Regions from separate parts of the Pseudarthrobacter sp. RHLT1-30-1 genome, predicted to be linked through region 2. Evidence: predicted binding sites of a transcription regulator. Region 2 holds the regulator's gene; the other holds the start of a gene.

Region 1 (4,196 bases), on a different contig from region 2:
GCCGTTGCGTTGTTCCAGGTCGCCCAGATAGTCGAGCACGCGGTCTTCCAAGGCGCCGGGTCCTTGGATTCTTCTGCGGCGAGCCGCGTCAGTGTCAGGGCCGCGAGGTCCGGGCTGTCGTAGATGAGTCCCATGGACCAACGCTACGCACCCCGCCGGTTCCGTCAGGGGCCGCCGCTAGCGCCAGCGGTAGGATTCCAGTGCCCGGAGAAGGGGAGCGGGGCCACCTTTTAGGTGGTCTACGGGACGGGTTCCGGCAAGTGCCGTGGACGGGGTGATCATCCAGAGGGTGAAGTAGTTGTGCGGGATATCCAGCTCCATGGCTCTGCGGAAGAGTGCCGTGACGGTTGGCTGGAGCTGGCCGCCGGAGAGGAACTGGAAGCCCGGGCAGAAGGTGCCGTCGTCGATGAAGACGCGAACGAGCCGGCGCATCACCGGTTCGGGGTCTTCCATGAGCTCGGAGAGCCGCCGGCGGACAAGCTCCAGGGAGGGCAGTGTGAATTCTCTGCTGATTCCTTCCCACGTCTGATCGCTGATGGGTTGGCCGTTCACTCTTCTTCGGTTGTGTCGTCGGCGTCGCTGATGCTTTCCAGGAGCCATTGGGTGGAGAGCGGGTTCCGGCGCAGCGTAAAGGTTCGAAGGGCGGAGTGGGAACCGAGGACCTGGACCCGCCAATATTCGATGCTGACCAGGTCGCCGCTGCCGACGGCTGCCGTGCGGCGGGTGTCCCACCAGGCGTCGCGTCCGAACCAGTGCTGGGAGTCGGTGTCGGGGTCGACAAGCCAGATCCGTCCGTCGTGGCGGATGGCGAGGGGTTTGCCTGCCGGGTCGGTCCGGACCTGCAATTCGTTGGTCTGGGTGGGGGCTTCGATGGTGGTGGTGGTCATGGGGGTGCGTTCTTTCGTGGTGCTGTCGTGCGGGTGTTTTAGGCGGCTTTGACGAGGGGGAGTTCGTCCCAGTGGGTGGTGTAGCGGGGGGAGAGCATGTCCCGTTTCATGGTCCAGTCCGGTCCGCCGCGGATGCCGCCGTGGCCCAGGCCGATGGATCCGCGCCCGTACCGGCGGGTGATGTCTTCGAGGAGGGTTCCGACGTGGCGTTCCTCGTGCGGGTTCTCGAAAAGGGCCAGGGGTGCCTGGTTGCCGCTGGGTCTCAGATCGGTGACCATGATGCCGGCCCTGGCGTACCGGATGCCCTCGCAGATGCGGGGGAGTAATGCATGGGCTGCTTTGGTGAGCAGGACCGGATCGGCGGTCGGCATCGGGAGCGGCACGCACACCGAGGGGTAGGAGGTGTCTTTCGGGTTGAAGTGTGAGGTCCCGGCGAACGCGGTAAGGACTTTGGCCTGGAGCCCGTGTTTGGCCAGCCGCGCCGAGGCCTGCTGGCCGTAGACGCTCATGACCTGCCGGATCCCGGCCGCAGTGGTGATCGGGGTGGCGAAGGAGCGGGAGAAGATGAGCTGGTCCCGGCCGATCCGTTCTTCCTCCATCGGGATGCAGGGTGTTCCCTGCAGTTCCAAGACGGTGCGCATCATGACGACGGAGAAGCGGTCCCGGATCATCACCGGATCCGCCCGGGACAGATCAAGGATCGAATGGATCCCCAAGCCGTTGAGGCGTTTGGTCAGCCGCGTGGCGACACCCCAGATCTCGATGACCGACAGGCGCCGCATCAGCCCTTCCCTCTCGGCGGCGGGCACGGAGTCCCAGTGGCAGACTCCGTCGAAGGCGGGGTTGTTCTTCGCCCACTTGTTGGCCAGCTTCGCCAGGGTCTTCGTGGGCGCGATGCCCACACAGACCGGTACCCCGACGTTTCGCCGCACGGCGATCTTCATGTCCCGGCCCAGGGCCAGGAGCTCGTCCGGGGTGCCTTTGACGCCGAGGAAGGCCTCGTCGATGCTGTAGACCTCCAGCCAGGCCGAGTACCGGCCCAGCAGCTCCATGACCCGGGCGCTGATGTCGCCGTAGAGCTCGTAGTTGCTCGAGAGGGCAACGAGGCCCCATTGCTTGGCGCGCGGGGCGAGTTTGAACCAGGGCTCACCCATGGCGATGCCGAGGGCCTTGGCTTCGGGGGAGCGGGTGACGGCGCAGCCGTCGTTGTTGGACAGGACGATAACGGGCCGGCCCTCCAGCGACGGGTCGAAGGCCCGCTCGGCCGAGGCATAGAAGCAGTTCACATCCACGTGCGCGATCTGCGGCATATGCCGCATCACCGCCGGCTTAGACATGGTGCAAACACCGGGTCACAACGCCCCACACGACCAGATCGGATAAGGACGGCACCCGGATATCCGGGTAGGCCGGGTTCTCTGTCTGCAGCACGACCCCGGTTCCGGTGATCCGCAGCCGTTTGATGGTCAGCTCCCCGTCCAGGACCGCAACGACAACGGACCCGTCCACCGGTTCCAGAGCCCGGTTGACGATCAGTTCATCACCGTCGCTGATCCCCGCGCCCTCCATTGACTCCCCGGACACTCGCACGACATACGTGCTGGTGATGTCCTTGATCAGGTGCTCGTTCAGGTCGATCCGGCCATCAAAGTAGTCCTGCGCGGGCGAGGGATACCCGGCTGCAACAGCGACCGGGGAGATCAGCACCGACAACAACGATGCGCCCGCATCTATCACGCGGGGACCGACAATAACGCCCACAACACACCTTTATTCGAATATATGTTCGATTCATTTTAAGTGTACTGGTGCACCCCGACAAAAGAACTATCCAGGTTCCGGACCGGCCTCCGGCGGACGGGTTGTACGCCAATGGGGACAGCTTTGAGCTGTGCGGAGGGCTCCACCACCTGTCCACAATGGGCACAACCCGGTGGGCGTCCTTGCTGCCGGCACGACGCCATCGGCTGATGTCATCGCCGGTCCTGAAATGGGTTGTTTCCTGGCGGGGCAGCCGGGGGAGCGGCGCGGTAGGTGACGGCATCTATCGGGCCTATGAGGAAGCCTCTGCGCGAGTCCAGGACTCAAGCGCGGAGGCTCCCGGTTCTCCAAGCTGGGGGGACTGGAGAACCAAAAGCCATTCTACTAGCCGGCCTGACGCCACGCCGCTGGGAAACGCGACCTTCCGGTCACGGCCGGGGACGGCGGCCCCGGGTCCTGCCTGCCTGCCATCCGGGAACGGCGGCGTCCAGAAGTTTGACCTTCACTGGGTCGAGGTCCCCGCGGCGTCGTTTGTATCGCTGGGCGTGGATCCAGACTCCGAGGGTGTGTTCACGTTCGGAGTCATAGTCGTGGTGGCGTGGCCAGTCGTTTCCTTCCTGCCGGAAATCCACGAGCTCTGCCAGGCGCTCGTGCCACCTGGCTTCGTCCGCTACTTCCCGGCGGTTCTCGGCCCACCCCGGCACCCGGGCAAGACCGTGGCTGTAGTCCGGGTCCAGGGATCCTTCGGCTGCTTCGCGCCGGCGACTGGATAGCCAGCGCGCCATCGACCTTTCGTCCCGGTCGCCGGAACTGCCCTCAGGGAGCCGGCCTTCGGCAGAGACCCAGGCGATGACCTCTTCCATGCGGGCAAGGTCCGTGGGGGAGGGGCCGGGTTTGGTACCCGCGGCGGCGTGGTGTTCGGCCTCGAGTCCCGGGTCCTGGCGGCGGGCGATGACCAGGTGGTACCCGACGACGGCGGGATGAACGCGCACTAGCTCAGCGATGCGTTTCCGGCTCAGTCCGAGCCGGTACATCAGCACCCATTCCGCGTCAGGAGCGCGCCGCAACCGCCTGTCCATGGGCACTATCCTGCCATGACCCAGACTCGCAATACGGGCGTGCACCCGGGCCCATAGGCACTGCTAATTGCCCGGGTGGCTCCGGTGCCGGGTCAGGTCGGGGGATCAGTCCGTGCCGAAGAGGTCGAAGTCCAGATCGAGGTCAAGCGGCGAGTTCTGCCGTCTCCATGTGGAGGTGACGGGTGCGGTGGTCAGCGCGCGGGCGATCGGAATCCGGTCTGCGGCCACGAGCTGGTCCAGGTTGAGACTTGTCGGGGCGGCAATGTCTCGGACGGAGACCTGGAAGGTGCGGAACGGGCAAAGCGGGGCGATGCGCGTACTGTGGGAGGTGCTGTCGCACGAGCCTCAGTTAGTGTCGAAGGTCCCCCTCATGAATGCCGCGCTGCTTCTGAAAGAGAAGGACAAGCATCCCACGGTCAAGCAGAACGAGTTGGCACTCTTTTCAATGATTCTTCAGGCGAGACTCGCT
Region 2 (4,196 bases):
TCCCGGCCGGGCAGCAGGGACAGGGCGCTGGGCGTGCCGTCGTGGGCGAACTCGTGGTACGCCTCGTCGACGATCACGATGGTCCGGCTGGCTTCGCCTGCCTCGTAGACAGCCTCCACAACGTCCAGGCCAAGCCCGGTGCCGGTGGGGTTGTTCGGGGAGCAGAGGAAAACGATGTTCGGTCCGGCGTCGCGGACCTGGCGGGCGGCAGACGCCGCGCTCAGCCCGTAGTCCGCGGTGCGGGTCCCGGCGAGGTACCCGGTGTCCGTGCCGGCCGCGAGCAGCGGGTACATCGAGTAGGTGGGAGGGAAGCCCATGACGGTCCGGCCCGGTCCGCCGAACGCCTGGAGGATCTGCTGGAGAACCTCGTTGGAGCCGTTCGCGGCCCAGATATTCTCTGCGCCCAGTCCGTGCCCGAGGTATTCGGCCAGGGCTGTGCGGAGTTCCGTGAACTCGCGGTCCGGATAGCGGTTCAGGCCGACCGCGGCAATCGTGACGGCTTCGGTAATGGCGGCACGCACATCGGCCGGGACACCATGGGTGTTCTCATTCACGTTGAGCAAAATGGGGACGTCCAGCTGCGGGGCGCCATACGGCGTCAGGCCCCGCAGATTCGTCCGGAGGGGAAGTCGGTTCAGGCGCTCTAACTGGTCAGTCACTTTCCTAGTTTAAGTGAGATCGCTGCGGGCGCTGAAACTGTGACGGATTCCCGGAGCTAGCTGGACGGAATGAAAAGCGCCTGGCCCGGCACGACCCGGGCGGCGTCCAGGTTGTTCAGCTGGACGATGTCGGCGACCACATCGCGCGGATCCCGCTCCGGCGCGACGGCCTCGGCGATGGCCCACAGTGACTCGCCGGGCTGAACCGTCACGGACACGGTGGGCGTCAGTGACAGATCGGCGGCCGACTCCGCGGCCTTGGCCGGGGCGTTGAGGAAGCCACTGAGGGACAGGATGAGCGCGGCCAGTATGATCAGTGGCACTCCGATGAAGACGATGCGTCCCCGCCGGGTGAGGCGCAGCGGCGCCTGCTTGGCCCGCGCGCCGCGGCCGGCCAAGCCGGGCCGGCCGTCGGAGGCCTGACCGCCGGCGGAAGGGAGCTGGGCCAGGGAACGCCGCTGGCCCTCCGATGCACCGCCGTCGGGGCGGCCGTAGTTGCCGAACGCGTCGCGGCCGAAAGTGTCGTGAAATGCGCTTGATGCTGACATGAACTGAGCCCTCCTGGACCATACTGTGCCGCCCGGCGTACTCCACATACGCGCCGCCAACCGGCCTAACCTTCGAACAAAGAACCGAACGTTGTGCTGAGTCCGAACGGTGTCCAACTAGAACACATATTCGAATCGTGCCTGCTCTGTTTTAGCACTTATTAACGAACATTGTCGAGACTCGCTAGAACAAATGTTTGAAAAAGCTGTGTGGCTGGCCTACGTTTGAGTCAAAGAACAACCACTTCTGCAGTTGATCAGCAGGGTCTGACATTTCATCTCAGGCCGGAAGTTCCCGGCAGCCGCAGCCACGGCGGCCGGGCGGAACGGAAAGGCGTTGGCGAACATGGCAGCACAAGCCACAGGCGGCAGGGCCACCCAGCGGAGCCCGCAGGCAGCCCGGCCACCCAAGAGCCTCACCGTCCGGCAGAAGAAGATCCTGGAGACCATCCAGCGGTCCGTAACGGACAACGGATACCCGCCGTCCATGCGGGAGATCGGTGACACCGTCGGCCTCGCCAGCCTGTCCAGCGTCACCCACCAGCTCTCACAGCTGGAGAAGCTCGGTTACCTGCGCCGGGATCCCAAGCGTCCCCGGGCCATGGAAGTCCTGATGCCCCTGACGCTCGATGAGGGCACCTCCAAGGTTTCCGGGATCGAGAAGTCCAGTGGCCTGCGCACGGTCGGCGGCTTGTCGGTTTCCGAGCTGGCCAGTGCCACCGACACGGCCATGGTGCCGCTGGTCGGCCGGATCGCCGCCGGCGGTCCGATCCTGGCCGACCAGGTCGTCGAGGACATCATGCCGCTGCCGCGCCAGCTCGTGGGCCACGGCGAGCTCTTTATGCTCAAAGTCGCGGGTGACTCGATGATCGATGCGGCCATCTGCGACGGCGACTGGGTCGTTGTCCGCCGGCAGGGCGACGCCCTCAACGGTGACATTGTTGCAGCACTGCTGGACGACGAGGCAACCGTCAAGACGTTCCGCCAGCGCGACGGCCATACCTGGCTGCTGCCCCAGAACACGCAGTACGAGCCCATCCTCGGCGATCACGCCGTCATCATGGGCAAGGTCGTCTCGGTCCTGCGCTCCCTTTAGGCGGCACGGACCTGCTCGTCCGCGGCTGGAACGACTGGCGGGTCCGCGGCAGCACGGAACCGCGCGTCGGCGCCAGAAAAATGGGCCCCGCCGGCATCGGACGGGGCCCTTCGCGTTCCTTCCCGGCGGTGGCTAGGCGGCCGGCTGTCCTGCTTCCTTGGCAAGCCGCTCCAGGGCCGCGACGGCGACCGCCGGATCTGTCGTCGGCCAGAACGGCGGCAGGGCTGCGCGGAGGAATCCCCCGTAGCGCTCGGTGGAAAGCCGCGAGTCCAGCACGGCCACCACTCCCCGGTCCGTCGTCGTGCGGATCAGCCGGCCGGCGCCCTGCGCCAGGCGGATGGCTGCATGGGTCGCCGAAACGCTCATGAAGCCGTTGCCGCCGGCCTGGGCCACCGCGCGGGACCGGGCGGTCATGAGGGGATCATCTGGCCGCGGGAAGGGAATCCGGTCGATTACCACGAGGCGGCAGGAGTCCCCGGGCACGTCGACACCCTGCCACAGGGACATGGTGCCGAACAGGCAGGTGTCGGGTTCGTCGGCGAACTGCTTCACCAGCGCCGTCATGGTCGAATCGCCCTGGCAGAGGATGCTCATGTCCAGCCGGGGCCGCATGGCCTCGGCGGCCTCCTCGGCCGCGCGCCGCGAGGAGAACAGACACAGGGCTCCCCCGTCGGAGGCCCGGATCAGCTTCTCCAGCTCGTCGAGGGCTTCCGGGGACACACCGCGCCCGGGCTTGGGCAGGTGCCTGGCAACATACAGAATGCCCTGTTTCGGGTATTCGAAGGGCGAGCCGACGTCGACACCGGTCCAGCTGGGTGCACCCGGCCCGACCAGGCCAAGGCCGCCCGCGGCCGGTTCGAAAGCGGACCCGATCGCCAGGGTCGCCGAGGTCAGGATGACGGTGTGGTCCGCGAACAGTCCTTCGCGGAGCCGGCCTGCGACGCTGAGCGGGGCGATGTTGATCAGTGCCGGCGCGGACTCGTCGGGCTGGGCGTAGCCCTGCTGCGGGTCAAACGTGCTGTTGCGGGAAAACCAGACCACTTCGCGGTTCTCGCGGGCGGCGAGCAGCCGTTCGCAGAGTTCCAGGATCACCATGAGGCGGGAGCGCGCGAGCTGGCGGCCGCCGTCGGCGGTATTGGCACTGTCCCCCTTGGAATCCGAGAGCGCGGCGCGGCAGGCGTCCCGCAGCTGGTCCACACAGTCCAGTTGTTCGGTGTTGAGGCCGTTGGGCATGAGGCCGCTGGGTACCCCCTCAATGGCAAGTTCGAGGTGGGAGGCGGCGTTGTTCAGGGCGTCCACGGTGATGCCGGTGTTCTTCCGGGCCCCGGACGCGGCGGCGTGGACCATCGCGACGGAGAGCTGGCCGGACACGGCACCGGTCACCCGGTCCTGCAGTTCATGGGCTTCATCGACCACCACAACGTCGTAGTCCGGCAGCACGGCGAGGCCCTCGAAGGCGCTGACGGCCAGCATCGCGTGGTTGGTGACAACGACGTCGGCGTCCGCGGCGTTCGCCCGGGCCAGTTCGCTGAAGCATTCGGCCGCCAGCGGGCACTTCTGCGCGCCCAGGCACTCCATCGAGGTCACCGAGACCTGCCGCCAGGCACGGTCCGTGACCCCGGGAAGGAGCTCGTCCCGGTCCCCCGTCCGGGTGTCCTCGGCCCATTCACGCAACCGGACGACTTCCTTGCCGAGCTGCGACGACGGGCCGCCCATGGCCGCGGCGAAATGCGGCACGGAGGTGTCCTCGCCGAGCGAGAAGAGCTGGCCTTCGGACGGTTCTTCGGAGGGGAAACCGCCGTCGAGCTTGTGGCGGCACACGTAGTTGGAGCGGCCCTTGACGAGGGCGACCTTGACCGGCCGGTCAAGCGCCGGGGTGATGGTCTTCAGCAG

Evidence for each region. The regulator LexA, encoded in region 2, represses DNA repair genes until DNA is damaged. The targets are predictions, from matches to a motif close to TCGAACANNTGTTCGA.
Region 1: a site for LexA is predicted at 2,662-2,677, ahead of AC50YM_RS13365 (LexA family protein). Genes of this name have one in related genera too.

What each region holds. Positions count from the first base shown of each region.
Region 1 is NZ_JBWZCG010000017.1:58,864-63,059, forward strand. It holds gene AC50YM_RS13345 (hypothetical protein) at 1-51, opposite strand, end outside; gene AC50YM_RS13350 (hypothetical protein) at 178-552, opposite strand; gene AC50YM_RS13355 (hypothetical protein) at 549-887, opposite strand; gene AC50YM_RS13360 (Y-family DNA polymerase) at 926-2,224, opposite strand; gene AC50YM_RS13365 (LexA family protein) at 2,217-2,648, opposite strand; gene AC50YM_RS13370 (helicase associated domain-containing protein) at 3,077-3,727, opposite strand; gene AC50YM_RS13375 (hypothetical protein) at 3,833-3,955, opposite strand; gene AC50YM_RS13380 (hypothetical protein) at 4,098-4,196, shown strand, end outside.
Region 2 is NZ_JBWZCG010000020.1:51,647-55,842, forward strand. It holds gene AC50YM_RS14525 (histidinol-phosphate transaminase) at 1-659, opposite strand, end outside; gene AC50YM_RS14530 (LysM peptidoglycan-binding domain-containing protein) at 716-1,207, opposite strand; gene lexA (transcriptional repressor LexA) at 1,554-2,303, shown strand; gene AC50YM_RS14540 (ATP-dependent DNA helicase) at 2,436-4,196, opposite strand, start outside.